DNA from 3 places in the Paenarthrobacter sp. A20 genome. Region 1 is predicted to be linked to each of the others. Evidence: riboswitches for the same ligand, from Rfam matches in the RefSeq annotation. Region 1 holds a riboswitch; each other region holds the start of a gene.

Region 1 (5,670 bases):
GACCTCGGGCTGGACACCGGAGCGCCGCAAAACGTGTACGTCCTGGACGTGGCCAAGCTGACCCAACTCAACGGCAGGGACCTTCCCGCCGGCGGCATCACGCTTCAACCCGGTGCAACGTACACGCTGCCCGAAGGCAAGGGAAGCATCAGCTTCGACGGGCTTAAACGCTACATCGGGGTGGATGTACGCAGTACCCCCGCCCAGGGCTGGGTGCTGGTATTTTCGCTGCTGGCCGTGGCAGGGCTCATGGTCTCCCTGTATGTGAACCGGCGCCGGGTATGGGTCCGCGCCGGCACCCACGTGGACGGCAGGACGATGGTCGAATACGGCCTTCTGGCCCGCGGAGAAGACCACCGCCTAGCCGCCGAGGCGACGGCGATCCGCGCACTGTTGGCACGGCAATGGCAGCTCCAGGAGGAACAGGATGGCGTATAGGTTCCTTCTGTCCTGGCGTTGGGCGGGTTGGCTGCTGCTGGCCGCATTATTCGCCGCGGCATGCATTGGGCTGGGGAACTGGCAGATGGAGCGCCGGAATCAGACCGTGACCGAAATCCGCAGGGTCCAGCAGAACTACGACAGAACCCCGGTGCCGTTCCAGGATGCCCGCGCCTCCTTTGACGTCGCCGACCCCGACGCGAAGTGGAGAACGGTTGTAGTGTCAGGGCGGTACCTTGCCGAGGACCAGAGAATCATCAGGAACCGACCCAACAATTCCGTTGCCGGATACGAGGTAGTGGTGCCGCTCCGGCTTGCTTCCGGTGAAACGATCGCAGTCAACCGGGGCTGGCTGCCGATCGGCAACACCCGGCCCGGGTACCCCGATGCCGTGCCCGCACCACCAGCGGGAGAAGTCTCGGCGGTCGTACGGATCAAACCCTCCGAGCCCGATCTGGGTCGTGACGCACCCGAGGGCCAGTTGGCCAGCATCGACCTGTCCTATTACGCGAGCCAGCTGGGGTACCCGTTGCTGGCAGGCAGCTACGGGGTCATGGCCTCGGAGTCCCCGCAGCCTGCCACAGTCCCGCAACCACTCGCCCCGCCGGCCGTCAAGGAAGGCTCGAACCTGTCCTACGCCCTGCAGTGGATCACCTTCGGCGTCTTGGCCTTCGTGGGTTTCGGGTACATGGCACGGCAGCAGGCCCGCATGCACCGTGAGGAACGGGACATGCCCGACGAATCCGCGGAGACCGCAAGCACCGCCCAGCAACCCCGTGCTCCCGCCCCGCGCAAACGCTCCCGCGTCGAGGAAGAAGACGCCCTGCTGGACTCGATGGGACTCTGACCAGGCACGGCAGGCCCGACGGGAGAGGGTGCCCCGGAACGGCTAGGGCATCCCCGGCCAGGCGGAGATCACCCGGTGTGCCGGGAACGATCCCATGGCCGGGATCGTTGACCCCTTAGCTGCAAATCTGAAGATACGGTCAAGCGTCTCAGAACAGCACCGAGCCGGGCGTCCCTGACCGAGGCCGACAACCCCTAAGTCACGAAATTGTAACGATGATGCTTTGCAGCTACTATTAATTCAGGTTTTTCTGTATTGAGACCCTTGATGCCCCGCGCTGGACCCCGCCGGGGGCATCAAACGACTATCCCTTTTTGACGGCGGGGGTGGAGGACCCAGAATCGGCAGCAAGCCTGCCTTGGGGTGAAGCCGTGATGTCGGTGGCCTGAAAGCCGCCGGGCACGGCCGGGCATTTTTCCTTGGCCCGAACCCGACAGCTAACTTCGCAGGCGAACCGAAAGGATCCCCCTTGCCTTCTGTACCCCCCCATGGCCGCCGCCGAAAACCAACCTCCGGATTCGCGCCCCGCACGGCCGTCTCGATGAAATCCCCCACTACCGGCCGTCACCGGCCCCTGCCAGAGGCAGAAGCGCGGGGGAGCCGGCGCAAACAGGTCACGGCCGCCGCTACGCTGAGCGTCGCCGCGCTGTTGACCGCAGCGCTCACTGCCGCCCATGCCGGGCCGGCCCCCACCAGCACAGCCCTCGCGGTGCAGGCATCGGGGACGGCAGCTGCCGGCGCGCCCGTCCAAGCCCCCGTGGGGGCTTCCATCAGTTATGAACGCCCGGCTGTCACCACACAGCAGGCACCGTTGCCGGTACCGGCCAAGACCCCCATAGCTGCTGCCGGCGCGGCCGCGCCGACGACCCCGGCGGCCTCCCCGGCCGCTGCCGCGGCCCGGTTGGGGGCGCCGCTGGCCAGCATGTCGGTCACTTCTCCGTTCGGTATCCGCACCAGCCCGATCTCGGGCACCGGGGAGCTGCACACCGGCCTGGACCTCGTGGCAGCCTGCCAGGTAGCGGTGTTCGCCGCCGGAGCCGGGACCGTCGTGGAGGCCGGATGGTCCCCCTACGGTGGCGGGAACAGGATTGTGGTGGACCACGGCAACGGCCTGAAGAGCACCTACAACCACCTCGCCGCCATCGAAACTTCCGTGGGCGCGACCGTAACCGCCGGCCAGCGGCTGGCCGCGGCCGGAACCACCGGCAACTCCACCGGATGCCACCTGCACTTCGAGGTACTCCTGAACGGGCAGACCGTGAACCCGCAGGGATGGATGTAAGCCTCGCCCATCGCCTTGGTTGTCAGGGTCAGAGTCCTGATGTGCCCAGGAAGACGTGGCTGAAGGCGAAGAAGATGGTTGCGGTAACAGCCACGTAGAGCAGCGCGGTAATGATCCAGCCAAATTCGCCGACAACGCGGGCCGCGCCGGCGGGTACTTTGATGACTCCATGGGTGATGTTCCGGGCCGTGACCCAGACGAACAGGGGAATCATTGCCGCCCAGACAATCATGCAGAAGGGGCAGAGGATGTGGATCGAGTACAGGGCCTGGGACCATAGCCACACGACGAAGGCAAACCCCAGCGTGACACCGGCCTGCAGCCCGGCCCAGTACCAGCGGGCGAAAGTTGCCCCGGAAAGCAGCGCCATGCCCGTGGTGATGATGACGGCGAACGCCACGATCCCGATGAACATGTTGGGGAATCCGAAAACGGAACTCTGCCAGGTCTGCATGACCTGGCCGCAGGAAATCCAGGGATTGACGTCGCAGACGGTTTTGTAGCCTGGGTCTTTGAGTACCTCGAGTTTCTCCAGGACCAGGGCGCCGGAGGCGAGCCAGCCGATGACGCCGGTGATGACCAGGAGCCAGCCAAAGGGCTTGTCGCGGGTCATGCGGGGAATATCCGGCCCAAGCTGGGCTGCGACTGAGGCAGCGCCAGGGTCTGAGGTGGTCACGTTCGCGGCGGATTTCGCGGTGCTGGTCATGGCAGAAGTCCTTTAGGTGGTCTGGTGGCGGGCTTGGTATTCATGATCCCGCAGCTGCGGTAGTGATCAGTGCCTTCAAGGTTCCTTTTTGCGAGATCCCCAGGATCCGGGCACTGACGCGCCCTTCAGTGTCCAGGACCAGGGTGGTGGGCACTGCACGGGGCGGGACGTACTCGGTCATGGCGAGGAGGATGCCGCCGTCGCTGTCATCGAAGCTGGGGTAGTCGACCTTGAAGGTCCGTTCGAAGGCTTCGGCCGTCGCGGCGTCGTCGCGGACGTTGACGCCGTAGAACAAGACGCCTTGGTCTTTGAATTCGGTATGCAGGGCGGCCAAGTCCGGGGCCTCCGCCCGGCACGGAGCGCAGGCCGCGTACCAGAAATTGAGGACCACGACCTTGCCCGCCCAGTCCCGGGCAGCAACCTTCTCCCCACTGAACAGCCGGCCCTCCAGAGACACCCGGGCACCGCGTGAGGCGGGCGGGTATTCGTTGACCGACCCGTCGCCGGCGATGTAGTTTTTGTCGTCTCCGGCCTTGGCCTGCTGGGCCAGATCGTCCGGGGCTGCACAGCCGGCGAGGGCAAGTACTGCCGCGCCCATGCCCAGGATGGTGCGGCGGCCGGGGCGCCGCAGCGGTCCTGGTTGGTTGATCATGCTCTCAGTCCTTGCTTGTTGTGTCTGTGTGCGGGGTTGCGGTGGCTAGATGTACTGCCCGGGCAGTACAGCTAGACGGGCATCAGGAACGTCCCTGCCAGGTTCTGCAGCTGGTAGATCCATTGCACCCAGACCCCGGTAACCATCAGGATGCCCAGGAGGATGAGCATGACGGCGCCGCCGATGTTGACCGCCCGAATGTGCTTGCGGACCACGGTCAGGACCTTTGAGACCCAGTTCAGGCCCAGGGCCACAAGAACGAAGGGGATGCCCAGCCCCAGGCAATAGATGAAGGCCAGCAGTGCCCCGCGCCAGGCGCTGCCCGCGGTGACGCTCAGGCTCAGCACGGCGCTGAGTGTCGGGCCCATGCAGGGGGTCCATCCGAGACCGAAGACGATACCCAGAAGTGGGGCGCCGGAGAGTCCGCCGCGTCCTGGACTCTGGAATTTCCGGGTTTGCTGGAGCCAGGAGAACCGTCCGAGCAGGACCAGGCCCATGATGATGACCACCACGCCCAGTCCCCTCATGAGCGGGTCCTGCCAGCGGATCAGCCAGGAGCCGATGGCTCCGAAAGCAGCCCCGTAGAGGGTGAAGACGGCGCCGAAACCCAGGATGAACAGTGCCACCCCCGAGAGGACGCGCCGCCTGTTCCGCGGCTGCGTTGGGTCGGTGAGCCCTGAGACGAAGCCCAGGTAGCCGGGAACCAGCGGCAGGATGCACGGAGAGAGGAACGACACCAGACCTGCTGCGGCGGCCAGGGGCAGCGCCAGGATCAGGGCCCCGGAGGTCACCGTCGAGGCAAAGTATTCACCAATGTCCAACGATTCAGTCCTCGTCCTTGCGCGCGGCGGGGAAGAGTATTGTGCCCAGAATCAGCAGGCCCACTCCGCCGACGACGAACACGTCAGCCAGGTTGAAGGTCGGGAACCATCCGGTATGCAGGTAGTCAACAACCCCTGCCCCGTCCATCCGGTCCACGAGGTTACCCAGGGCGCCACCGAGAAGGAAAACAGCGCCGGCGCGGGAAAGCCTGCCGAACCGGGGGACCGCACGGAACAGGAATACCGCCAGCGCTGCGACGATCACTGCCGTCGCAACGACCACCACCCATGGGGGCAAGGTCGCGCCGAGGCTTAACGCCACACCGGTGTTATAGCCGAGCTTGAGGTTGAACAGACCGAAGTCCAGTACCCTGCCATCACCTATTGTCTCGACCACAACGGTCTTGACCAGCAGGTCAACCGCCGCCAAGGCGAGGGCGCCGAGCCCGAGGACGGCCCGTCCTGTCCGCGGCCGTCGGGTGCTCGTGGCACTCATGCGGAAACCCGGGAAGTGTCCGACAATACCGGTGTGGGATTTCCCGTCCGCGATGCCTTGATGCGGCCGGCGCGGACGCCATTGCCGATCACCACGATTTCGGCCAGTTCGTGGATCAGAACAACCGCGGCCAAGCCGAGGATCCCGAACAGTGCCAGCGGGATCAGGACCGCGATCAAAAGAAGTGACAAGCCCACGTTCTGCAGCATGATGGACCGGGTCCTGCGGGCGTGGTCCAACACCTGCGGCAGGTGGTTCAGGTCCTCGCCCATCAGGGCGATGTCCGCGGTTTCGATCGCGACATCGGTGCCCATGGCCCCCATCGCTATTCCGGTGTCGGCGGTGGCCAGCGCCGGAGCGTCGTTGACGCCGTCACCGACCATGGCAGTGGGCTGGTGGGACTTCAGGGTCCGGATGATCTCGGCCTT
Region 2 (5,670 bases), on a different contig from region 1:
AGGGGCCGCCGCCGCGCGTCCGGCCCCGCTGCTGAGCTGCGGCCAGCCCGCGTCGTATCGGAGATCCGGCCACGCGACACCGAGCGCCAGGTGCGTCGCCGTAAGAGCCCGTTGCGCCAGGTAGCCGACTTTGCCGCAGCCAGTGGCGTCGGGCAGAAGGCCGGAGTTGCGCTTGCCGCCACCGGACTCGCCCTGACTGTCGGTCTGCCGGCCACGAGCCCCGTCATGGCCACCTCGGAATCAGGCCAAACCGAGTCGGCCCTTGCCGTCGCCGGTGGCAGCCAGCCCGAGGTTTCCGCAGCCGCATCCGCCAAGATCGACTTCAGCCGCGCTGCCGTTGCCACTGCAGCCGACCCCGACGGAAAGCTGAAGCAACTGCTCAGTGCGCAGTCCGCGGGCAGCATTCAGCGGGCCTCGTCGGCGGGCACCATGGCCAGCCCCTTGGACACGCTGACCACAGCTTCCCCGTTTGGCTACCGCGTCAGCCCCCTCACGGGCGGCGCCGGCGACTTCCACCGCGGCCAGGACTTCGTGGCTCAGTGCGGCACCGCCGTACATGCGGCAGCCAGCGGCAAGGTCACCTTTGCTGGATGGCACGAGTACGGCGGAGGCAACCGCGTGGTGGTAGACCACGGGAATGGCCTCGAAACCACGTACAACCACCTGTCATCCTTCACCGTCAAGGTGGGCCAGACGGTCAGCCGCGGCGATACGGTCGCACTGAGCGGCACCACAGGCGCTTCCACCGGCTGCCACCTCCACTTTGAGGTCCAGGTCAATGGTGAAGTTGTCGACCCCATGGGCTGGCTCTAGGGCCAGTTGATGGTTGTCTCTCGCATTCGTGACACACCCCGTGACCTGAATGTGACATTCGCGTTCAACTGTTGTACCGTACAAAGCGCATCGGCTTTTTAGGGGGCCGGTGCACTTGAGTGGATTGCCTAGCTCTGCCACCACTCGAGGTCCGTTCGCATAAATCGTCTGGCAGGGGCGGGGGAACCACTTCTGGTCTTCGAAAGAAGGCCTTGGGGTTAAGTCGCAAAGCTTCCTTGAAGCAGCGCGGCCGGATGACTCCCATCCGAATCCGACAGCTCACCTCGCAGGCATTGGGAGAGGCTACCTACGTGTCATCACGCACTACCCCTGCGCGCCACCGCGCCGAATCGGTTCGTACGAACCCCTTGAACACGCTTTCCAAGGCTGTTTCATCGAATGCCGGTACCGTTGGCCGCCAGGCCGTCGTTCTGGCAGCAGCATCAGGCCTCGTCCTCAGCGTCGGCTTGCCGGCACAGGCAGCTGACACCGACGTTTCCAAGTCGGAAGCCTCCAGCACCCAGCAGATGGTTACCACCGCCGTCGTCACCGCGGAGCCCACAGCTACCGTTTCCTTTGAAAGCCCCGTTGTGGCCACCAAGGAAGCCCCCAAGATCCAGCGCGCTTCGCAGACCACCCAGCGGGCCACTGCAAACGGCACGCAGGACGCAGCAGGTGCTGTCACCGCCAAGTCGTCCGAAGCCAAGGACGCTGCTTCCAGCGCCGCGGCCTCCGGCCTCGCTGCCATCGCCTACACCGGCATTGGCCACCCGTACGTTTGGGGCGGCACAACGCCCAACGGATGGGACTGCTCCGGCTTCACCCAGTGGGTCTACGCACAGGCTGGCATCAGCATCCCGCGCGTCAACGCCTGGACGGCCATGAAGCCCACCAGCACTCCGGCCCCCGGTGACCTGGTCATGCAGAACGGCGGAGCCCACGTAGGCATCTACGTTGGCAACGGCATGATGATCAGCGCTTTGAACCCGGGCCAGGGCACGCTCCTGCACTCAGCTGCCTCCACCGGCACGTCCTCCTTCTTCACCCTCCGCTAGAAACAATCCGGTTCGAGGTTCGCCAGCATGCCCCCCAAGTGCTGGCGCGCCGATTAGCCGCGTGTACCCCAACTGCATGCGGATATGAAAAGAGAAAACCATGACCAGTGCAAACAAAGTTGCACGGCATCGCGCTGAGGCCCCCAAGACCAGCTCGCTTGCCGTCATCGCCAAGGCCGTCAGCGACAACGCCGGTGGCGTTGGCCGCCAGGCAGCAGTCATTGCCGCAGCTTCAGGCCTGGTCCTGACCGGTAGTGTTGCTGCCAACGCTGCCGAGACCAAGGTGGACCGCGAGTCCACCTCGACGTCCACCCTTGACGTCCAGTCGGTAGTTCAGGCGACCATCGCTGCGGACTCCACGGTTGCCATCTCCTACGAGCGCCCCGTGGTCACCACGGTGGAAGCTCCGGCTCCGGTAGTGAAGAAGGCTCCGGCCAAGGTTGAAACCAAGGCGGCCACGGAGAGCACAGCAACGTCCGGCAACGCTACGGTCGCCGTCAACACTGCGGCTCCGGCGGCAAAGGCTCCGGCAGCTGCCAGCGGCCTTGGTGCAGCAATCGCTGCTGCCGCCTACGCACAGCTTGGCGTCACCCAGGACTGCACCATGTTGGTGACCAACTCCCTGGCCGCCGTTGGCATCAACTTCCACGACTGGCCCGCTGGTTACCTGTCCCTGGGCCGCACGGTCAGTGCAGCAGAAGCGCAGCCCGGCGACCTCGCCTACTACGCCAACGGTGGTTTGGCTGGACAGGCCCACATCGCCGTCTACGTTGGCAACGGCATGGCAGTCCATGGTGGATGGAACGGATCCACCACGGCACTGTTCAGCGTCAACGTCGGCTCCGGCCCGGTTTTCATCCGCGTCAACGGCTGATCCCACATCATCATGAACACCCCGCAGGCTCCGGCCGGCGGGGTGTTCTGCTTTAACCGCGCATGAACTCTTGCCGACACCGCAGGCGAAACGGCAGAAAGATTCGTGGATACGGCATATAAGTGCTTACCCTTATGTTGTCGATCCACAGCCCGTACAAGCAGAGGGCAGCCGGCCCTCGTGCCCCTGACGGGTGCGGCCGTGAAGAGGTACGTGCATGCGCACACTCGTTCTGAATGCTGGATATGAACCGCTGGCGGTAATAACATTCCGCCGGGCGCTGGTCCTTGTGCTCACTGGGAAAGCTAGCGTTGTGGCCGAAGGCGACGAGCCTGTCGTCGGGCCACAGGAGATTCTCGGACGACCATCCGTGATCCTCCTCAACCGCTACATCCGTCCCCGGTACAACAGGATTACTGCCGTGAGTCGCCGCGGGGTCCTTCGCCGCGACGGTCACCACTGCGCCTACTGCGGGAAAACAGCCCACACCATAGACCACGTCCACCCCAAGTCCAGGGGCGGCGCGGATTCCTGGGAAAACCTGGTTGCGGCGTGCTTGAAATGCAACAACGCCAAGAGCGACCACACGCTGGCCGAAATGGGTTGGAAACTCCGTTTCAAGCCCGGCGTGCCCCAGGGAACCATGTGGCAGATCAAAGAACTCGAGAAACCTGCGCCGGACTGGGACCCGTTCCTGTTGCCGGAATCCGCTGCCTGATCGATTTCTGCTGACCTCCGGACGTCCGGGTAATCTGGGCGGATGGAGTTCAACGCCGTGATTTTGGCGGGAGGCAGGGCCACCCGCCTCGGAGGCGTGCCCAAGCCGTCGCTGACGTACGACGGCGCGTCGCTCCTTTCGCATGCCCTGCAGGCAGTCCGGGGTGCCGCAGCCGTGGTAGTCGTAGGGCCCGATGCTTCAGGATCCGGCGGTGTGCTGCTACCGGACAATGTGCTGAGGGCGCGGGAGGAACCGGCGTACGCGGGTCCGGCCGCTGCGATTGCAGCGGGCTTGGCCGCGTTGAAGAACCACGGCATGGGCGCTCCGTGGACGCTTGTCCTGGCTTGCGATATGCCGCATGCCTCCCGTGGCGTTGCACTCCTGTGGGAAGCACTTGCCTCACAGCCCGGGGTGGAGGGGGCCATGGCGGTCTCCGCGGACGGCCGGAAGCAACCGCTGCTGGGCGCCTACAGCACCGCAGCCATGGAACGGGAGGTAGGCGTAGCTTCGCAAGGTTCCGGGTTAACGAACTCTTCAGTGTTCCGGCTGCTTGCTAGGCTGAATGTGCTGGACGTTGCCGTCCCCGCAGGCTCTACGGATGACGTGGACACGTGGGAGGACGCAGCGGCCTTGGGCATTGACTACGAGTTGGAGGCGCACGTGAAGAGCCAGGAAGAGACGCTCGAGGAATGGTGCCGCACATTGCTGCAGGCGTTTGAGCTTGAAGGCGTTGAAGTGGACGTTAACGAGGTCCTGGCAGTGGCTGGCGTTGCTGCGCATTCAGTGGTGCGCCCCGCCGCACCCTTGACCACGTTCATCGCCGGATACGCCGCCGGCATGGCCCGCGGCATTGGCCAGGCCAGCGACGACGCGTCCATGAACGCTGCCTTGGACCTGGCCCGCAAAGTTGCCCAAGAGTATTCGGAGTCCGGGGCTGGCGCCGAATGACCCAGGCCCCCAACGAGGGCCATCACGCGGCACACACGTGGCATGAGGCTCGGCAGCGCGCGTTCGATGGCGCTGCTCCCATCCCGCCAGGCCCGGTCCCGCTGGGGTCTGCCCTTGGCCGCACCTTGGCATCGGATGCCCTGGCAGTGCAGGACATGCCCCACTATGCTTCTTCCGCCATGGATGGCTGGGCCGTCAATGGTAGCGGCCCGTGGATACTCAGTGAGCCGGGCCAGAGGCTTGCGCCTCACCAAGCCAGTCCCATTGTTACCGGTGGGCTGATACCTCCCGGGGCCAAAGCCGTGCTGCGCAGCGAGAGTGGCGTCATCACTACGGACGACGACGGCCTTCCGGTCCTTGCGTTGGGCGGCACCGCCAAACCGGGGGAGCCGCGCAACGGCCAACACATCCGCAGGGCTGCAGAAGAGGCAGCCGAGGGTGATGTCCTGCTCAAAGCCGGGACAGTGCTCAACCCGGCGCACATCGCGCTGGCAGCGTTGGCAGGCCTGGATCACGTGGAAGTCATGGGCAAACCACTGGTCAGGTTCCTTTTGACGGGTTCGGAGGTGGTGGCCCAAGGTATCCCGCGGCCTGGACAGGTCCGGGACACCTTCGGCCCGCAACTCGGCGCCGTGGTGGAACTCCTGGGCGGTATCGCCGGGGAGCAGCTCAGGGTGGGCGACAGTTATGGGGAGTGGCTCGCCGCACTTCAGGACACCGAGCCGTCCCCCGAGGAACTCAGCGCAGACGAACCGTACGCAGAAACTGAACCGCCTGCCGACGTCGTCATTACGACCGGCGGGACAGGGCGTTCGGGGACTGACCACTTCAGGCGGGCGGTGGCAGAACTTGGTGGCCGGTTGCTGATCGACGGTATTGCCATGCGGCCTGGACATCCGGCCGTGTTGGCGGAGTTGCCCGATGGCCGGTTCGTCCTGGGTCTGCCTGGAAATCCGCTTGCCGCGATGATGGCCTTATTTACCCTGGGGGCGCCCTTGCTGGCTGCCTTGGGCCACGGAAGCCTCCAGGAAGTGGGCGAAGTTCCTTGTGGAGCGATGATCGACGCGGAGCCCGGACGGACCCGCCTGATGCCTTTCAAACTGGTGTATGGCTTGGCGTCGCCGGCACAGCATGCTGGCCCGGGAATGATGCGTGGCCTGGCCGGTGCGGACGGGGTCATGGTGGTACCGCCGCATGGAGTCCAACTGGGCGAGCTGGTCCCGGCCTTTGCCTTGCCGTGGGGCAAACCGTTGCCCGCGCCG
Region 3 (5,670 bases), on a different contig from region 1:
TTGGGCTATGTGTATAACGGTCCGGGCTCGGTTATCGGAGGTCCATTTTGCGCTCCGGATGAACAACCCAAACACGCGCATCCGGGAGGCTATCCATGGCCGAAAAAGTTCGGTAGTGTTCGAGTCACCGAATGGCCGGCAAACGTGTTTCACGACACACTCCGGCCATTTATTTGCGGCCGCTTGGGGAACTCGGACGCGACCCCACGCGATGCCGAAGGGCACACACGTCAAGGAGGAACCAAGCAGTGTCACTCACGCCTGATTCCGCCACGGAACGCACCACCACCGTGGTCATCGGAGCCGGCTTGTCCGGCTTGGCAGTTGCCAGTGAGCTCAGCCGTTATGGCGTGGGTTCCATCGTCGTGGACGGCTTTGGTGCGTTGTCCGCAACGGGCCCGTCGGTCCATACAGGTATGCTTCAACGCTGCGACGCCGCCGATCCCGCTGCAATGAAGGAACGCAACGAGATCCTCCGCCACTTGCGGAACTACGCGGCAAGCCATCAGCTGGACGTCCGCAGCACCACGCGCGCCGTGCGCCTTGATTTCCTGGGCTCGGATCCGTCACAGCAGATTGGCTACGGTTTGGCCGCCAGCATGACCACTGCGGGGCTGAGAACCGGACTCCACGTATCCGGCCCCCTCGAATCCACCCGTCGCCAGTGGGCAGTCCACACCGCCAACGGGGTTCTCCTGGCCGACCACATCGTGGTCACGCGCTGTGCGCAGAGCCAGCTGCGCCGGATGCTGGCCGAACTCGGGATTGCCATCGGCCAAAACCTGGCCGCGGCCATGAGGGCAGTCGGGATGCATCTTGTAGGCGTCGGCGAACTCATTACGCCCACCCCCAAGGAAGTCCTTCGGCAGGCCAAAGCAGTGGGTCAGGCGATCTCTTCCAAGGTTGCCCTCCCGGCAGGGCCAGGCCTGGCCACCGCCTAGCCGATCCAACCGGCACACCCTGCCCCACTACGCGGCAAAGGCGCGCCTACCCGCCGTCGTACGTCCATGTCTGGAACTTTTACGCACAAAACTTAACGCCAAAGGCCGGTGCCTTCGAGGAGTGATTCCTCAAAGACACCGGCCTTTGGACTGAAGCGTGAGGCTTATGCGCCAGCGCGTACGTAGGTCAGGGGACCCGTTGCGGTCAACCAGCTGATCGGGTGGATGCCCGTCTGGTTGCCGTTGATGCCACCGCTGATGGCCTGGCCGTTGCCGATGTAGATGGCGACGTGGCCGGACTGAACGATCATGTCACCGGGCTGGGGGTCGCTGACGACCTTGCCGTAGTTCATGAACTGCATGGGGCCAAGGTCACCAACAGGGATGCCTGCGGAGCCGAGAGCCCGTTCCACCATGGCGGTGCAGTCCTGCATGATGCCGATCTGGGCGTAAGCCGAGGCAACCATGGCTGCGTTGACGCCACCGACTGCCGGGGCAGCAGCAGCGGGAGCAGCAGCAGCCGGAGCGGCAGCTGCGGCCTTGGCGACAGGAGCCGTTGCAGCGGCAGTGGTGACTGCTGCCTTCTTGGCTACGGGAGCCTCAACGACGGGAGCCGGCTTCTCGATGACCGGAGCCGCTACGGAAGCAACGGCAGGGCGCTCGAAGTTGATGGTCGCCGTGGAGGCGGCGGTAACAACCTGGGTGGGAGCTTCGGAGGCGGTCTCTGCGACCGTGGCGGGGCTGGAGTCCCGCTGAACCGGAGCTTCAGCTGCGTGGGCGGCGATGGAGCCGGTCAAGACGAGGCCCGAGGCTGCTGCGATGACAGCTGCCTGGCGGCCAGCGCCGGAGGCGTTGCTGGCAACTGCCTTGGAGATGGAGATGAACGGATTAGGACGTACGCTGTCCGCCTTACGACGGCCGCGAAGAATGCGTGAAGACATGAAAGAGCCTCTCCCGATGCCTGCGAGGTTAGCTGTCGGATTCGGATGGGAGTCACCCGGTCACTATCCCCCGCTGTTCAGCGGAAGCTTCGTGACTTCACCCCAAGGCACGCTCGAAAGCGACCTAAAATGGGTTCCCCGTCTCTGCCGTAAGGTTTGTCTGCGAACGGATTCCGGACTGCGGCAGAGCTAGGCAATCAGGCCGGAAGTGCCCGCTACGTGGAACAGGCACAGGTACAACCGTACGCGATGATCACGCCGAAGTCACATTTAAGTAACGAGAACTACTCTTCTGGCGTGTCGCGGTGACCGTTTCGAGATATTCGCAGGTACGTAGAAAACCCCGTTATTCCGCGGGATTCTCGCCATCCGCGTCGTTGGAAGCAGCGAGTTTCCTACGTGCCGTAACAGCCAGAAAGATAACGAGTCCGATAGCAACAACGGCCAGTCCCACGATGCTCCACGGGAACGGCTGGGAGGCATCCGCGGCCGGTTCGCTGGTGCCCGTTCCCGGCGCACCGGTACCGGCCGTCGGTACCGAGGCTGAAGGAGCCGAAGCAGACGGTGAGGCAACCGCCGAACCGCTTGCCGACGTCGCGCCTCCGGCTGCCGTGAACGTAAAGGTGCCCTCGATGGGGTGCGAATCGCTGCTGACGACCCGCCAGACCACCGTGTACTCGCCCGCGGGTGCGCCTTCGCGCAGCTTCTGGACAGCTTGGTTGTCAATGATTTCCACGGGACCGTCTGCCCAGTTTTCGCCGCCCGCCGTGACTGTTACGCCCGAACCGATGGCCAGCGGCCGGTTGTTGAACGTGATGGAGACCGACGCCGGGACGACAGTCACGCTGGCACCGTTGGCCGGCGTGGTGGATTCGGCGACGTCATGGGCGGACGCCGGAGCCGCGGAAAACAGCAAGGCCGACGCGAAGGCGAGGGCAGCAACGACGGCGGCCAGAAGCGGGCGGATGGTACGCATGGGGCGGTTTCTCCTAGTGTTGGCTTCCTTACAGACTAGGCGAATCGTCCGGGGCGCCCGTATCCGACCGCATAGGATTTGAGAGCACACTCCCCTCGATCCCCGGAGTCCTTCATGCTTAAACAAGGTTCTGCAGTCGACCGCTACTTCAAAATCACTGAACGTGGATCCACGTACTCCCGGGAAATTCGTGGCGGCTTCGCAACGTTCTTCGCCATGAGCTACATCGTGGTGCTGAACCCCCTGATCCTCTCCGGAGCGGACTCGAGCGGAGCGTCCCTGGGCTTCACGGCCGTCGCAGCCACTACTGCTTTCGTGGCGGGCATCCTGACCATCCTCATGGGCGCGTGGGCCAAGCACCCGTTCGCCGTTGCAACGGGGCTCGGCGTGAACGCGTTCGTGGCCGTCACCGTGGCCTCACACCCCGGACTGACCTGGCCGGACATGATGGGCCTCGTGGTGCTTTCCGGCGTCACCATGCTCATCCTGGTGCTCACCGGTTTCCGTACTGCGGTGTTCAAAGCCGTTCCAGAAGCCCTCAAGACGGCAATCGTGGTGGGCATTGGTCTCTTCATTGCACTGATCGGCCTGGTCAATGCCGGATTCGTGCGCCGCATCCCGGACGCCGCCGGCACCACGGTTCCCCTGGGGCTGGGCGTGGACGGCAAGCTCATGGGCTGGCCCACCCTGGTTTTTGCGGTGGGCCTGATCCTGACCATCGCCCTGGTGGTTCGCAAAGTCCGCGGCGCCATCCTGATCGGGATCGTGGTTTCCACCGCCCTGGCAGCCATCCTTGAATTCACGCTCCACATCGGCCCGAGCTTTGACGGCAAGAACGTCAACCCGCGCGGATGGTCGCTCGTGGCGCCCACGCTCTCCGAATGGGGCGCCCCGGACTTGTCCCTGATCGGCAAGGCGAACCCTTTCGGCGCGTTCGAGCACCTCGGTTTCATCGCTGCTGCTTTGCTGGCCTTCGTGATCCTCCTGAGCATCTTCTTCGATGCCATGGGCACCATGGTGGGCCTGGCAAACGAGGCCGGAACCGTGGACAAGGACGGCAACATCCCCAACGTGGACCGGGTCCTGCAGGTTGACGCCCTCGGCGCAATCGTCGGTGGCGGCGCGTCCGTATCGTCCAACCAGATCTTCGTTGAATCCGGAGCGGGCATCGGCGAAGGCGCACGCACCGGCCTCGCCTCGATCGTTACCGGAGTGCTGTTCCTGGTGGCCATGTTCTTCACGCCGCTGATCAACCTGGTTCCGTTCGAAGCCGTTGCCCCGGCACTGGTTGTCGTGGGCTTCATGATGGTTTCCCAGGTGGGCAAGATCGACTGGCAGGACTGGGGCGTCGGCATCCCGGCGTTCCTGACCATCGCCCTGATGCCGTTCACGTACTCCATCGCCAACGGCCTGGGCGCCGGCTTCATCTCCTACGTCCTGATCCGCACGTTCCAAGGCCGTGCCCGCGAAGTCCACCCGCTCATGTGGGCTGTGGCTGCCGCGTTCCTGCTGTTCTTCGGCATCGGAACCGTGGAAGAGCTGCTCGGGGTCAAATAGGGAAATCCGGGGTTTCAGACACGCGCGGTGCGGGGTGGCTGGTTTTCGCGTGCCCGTTCGGGTGTGCTTGAAGCATGGAAACCACCCTCGCCGTAGATGTCAGCCCCACCCCGTGGACCGGCCGCTTTGACGGCGACGGTGCCGGGCACCGCCGGTGGTGGCAGGCTGTAGCACCCCTGACGTCGCCCGCGCCCGCAACGGCATCGCGTCCCGCCGTCGTACTTGGGTTCTGCAGCGACGCCGGAGTCCTCCGCAACAAGGGCCGCGTGGGTGCCGCGGCGGCACCGGCCGCCATCCGCTCGGCGCTGGGTCCGCTGGCTTTCCACCTTGACCGTGACGTATTCGACGCCGGCGATGTGGTTGTGGAGGACGACTCACTGGAAGCGGGCCAAGAGCGCGCCGGACGCGCCATTTCGGGACTGCTCGACGCCGGAAACCTCACTGTAGTGCTGGGCGGCGGCCACGAGACCGCGTTTGCCAGTTACCTGGGCGTAGCCGGCTCTGAAGCCGTTCGTGGGAAGCGACTGGGCGTGCTGAACCTGGACGCCCACTTTGACCTGCGCGATGAACCCACGCCGAGCTCGGGTACGCCGTTCCTTCAGATGGCCCACGCTGAAGCGGCCGCCGGGCGCGAACTCCAGTACGCCGTCGTGGGCATTTCGGAGCCGAACAATACGCGAACACTCTTCGACACCGCAGACCGGCTGGGCGTGAAGTACATGCTTGATGAGTTGTGCTCCCCGGAGGCCGTGGAGGTATTTGTTGCCGGCTTCCTGGCTGGCGTTGACGCGCTGTACCTGACGATCGACCTGGATGTCATGCCGGCATCCGTGGCGCCCGGAGTGAGCGCGCCTGCCGCATATGGCGTGCCGTTGCCGGTGATCAGCGCAATCTGCCGTCAGGTCGCTGCGAGCGGGAAGCTGGTGCACTTGGACGTCGCGGAACTGAATCCGGAGTTCGACATTGATTCCAGGACAGCAAAAGTAGCGGCACGTCTGGTAAACACGCTGCTCGCCTAGGCCCCTGTTGCCAGCCGCCTCCTCCGCTTAGCCTGTGGGGAGGGAAGGATGGCGATGCGCGAAACTCCTGTGCAGGACAAGTGGGCCTGGATTGCCGGGCCCGTGGCTGTGGTTCTGGGACTCGCAGCGCACATGCTCGCGGGCGGCAGCGCTCCGGCCATACCTGTCGTCTTGGCCTTCGCTGCGCTGGCTGCACTCGCCGCCCAGCTCATTGCCCGTTGGGTGCACGGGCCGCT

What was found. Region 1 has a riboswitch for cyclic di-AMP ahead of J3D46_RS24480 (M23 family metallopeptidase). Riboswitches for the same ligand answer to the same signal wherever they lie in the genome.
Region 2: another riboswitch for cyclic di-AMP. It lies ahead of J3D46_RS09740 (C40 family peptidase); the one in region 1 lies ahead of J3D46_RS24480 (M23 family metallopeptidase).
Region 3: another riboswitch for cyclic di-AMP. It lies ahead of J3D46_RS06750 (NlpC/P60 family protein); the one in region 1 lies ahead of J3D46_RS24480 (M23 family metallopeptidase).

Annotation. Positions count from the first base shown of each region.
Region 1 covers NZ_JALJWH010000003.1:70,168-75,837, forward strand. The annotation lists gene J3D46_RS24470 (cytochrome c biogenesis protein ResB) at 1-438, shown strand, start outside; gene J3D46_RS24475 (SURF1 family protein) at 428-1,285, shown strand; cyclic di-AMP (ydaO/yuaA leader) riboswitch at 1,577-1,751, shown strand; gene J3D46_RS24480 (M23 family metallopeptidase) at 1,755-2,567, shown strand; gene J3D46_RS24485 (vitamin K epoxide reductase family protein) at 2,596-3,273, opposite strand; gene J3D46_RS24490 (TlpA disulfide reductase family protein) at 3,314-3,925, opposite strand; gene J3D46_RS24495 (cytochrome c biogenesis CcdA family protein) at 3,997-4,746, opposite strand; gene lspA (signal peptidase II) at 4,751-5,242, opposite strand; gene J3D46_RS24505 (cation-translocating P-type ATPase) at 5,239-5,670, opposite strand, start outside.
Region 2 covers NZ_JALJWH010000001.1:2,039,935-2,045,604, forward strand. The annotation lists gene J3D46_RS09735 (M23 family metallopeptidase) at 1-813, shown strand, start outside; cyclic di-AMP (ydaO/yuaA leader) riboswitch at 939-1,120, shown strand; gene J3D46_RS09740 (C40 family peptidase) at 1,125-1,868, shown strand; gene J3D46_RS09745 (NlpC/P60 family protein) at 1,969-2,742, shown strand; gene J3D46_RS09750 (HNH endonuclease) at 2,960-3,460, shown strand; gene J3D46_RS09755 (NTP transferase domain-containing protein) at 3,503-4,408, shown strand; gene J3D46_RS09760 (molybdopterin molybdotransferase MoeA) at 4,405-5,670, shown strand, end outside.
Region 3 covers NZ_JALJWH010000001.1:1,391,475-1,397,144, reverse strand. The annotation lists gene J3D46_RS06755 (FAD-binding protein) at 249-941, shown strand; gene J3D46_RS06750 (NlpC/P60 family protein) at 1,106-1,882, opposite strand; cyclic di-AMP (ydaO/yuaA leader) riboswitch at 1,886-2,078, opposite strand; gene J3D46_RS06745 (copper resistance CopC family protein) at 2,229-2,858, opposite strand; gene J3D46_RS06740 (NCS2 family permease) at 2,973-4,415, shown strand; gene hutG (formimidoylglutamase) at 4,490-5,434, shown strand; gene J3D46_RS06730 (hypothetical protein) at 5,489-5,670, shown strand, end outside.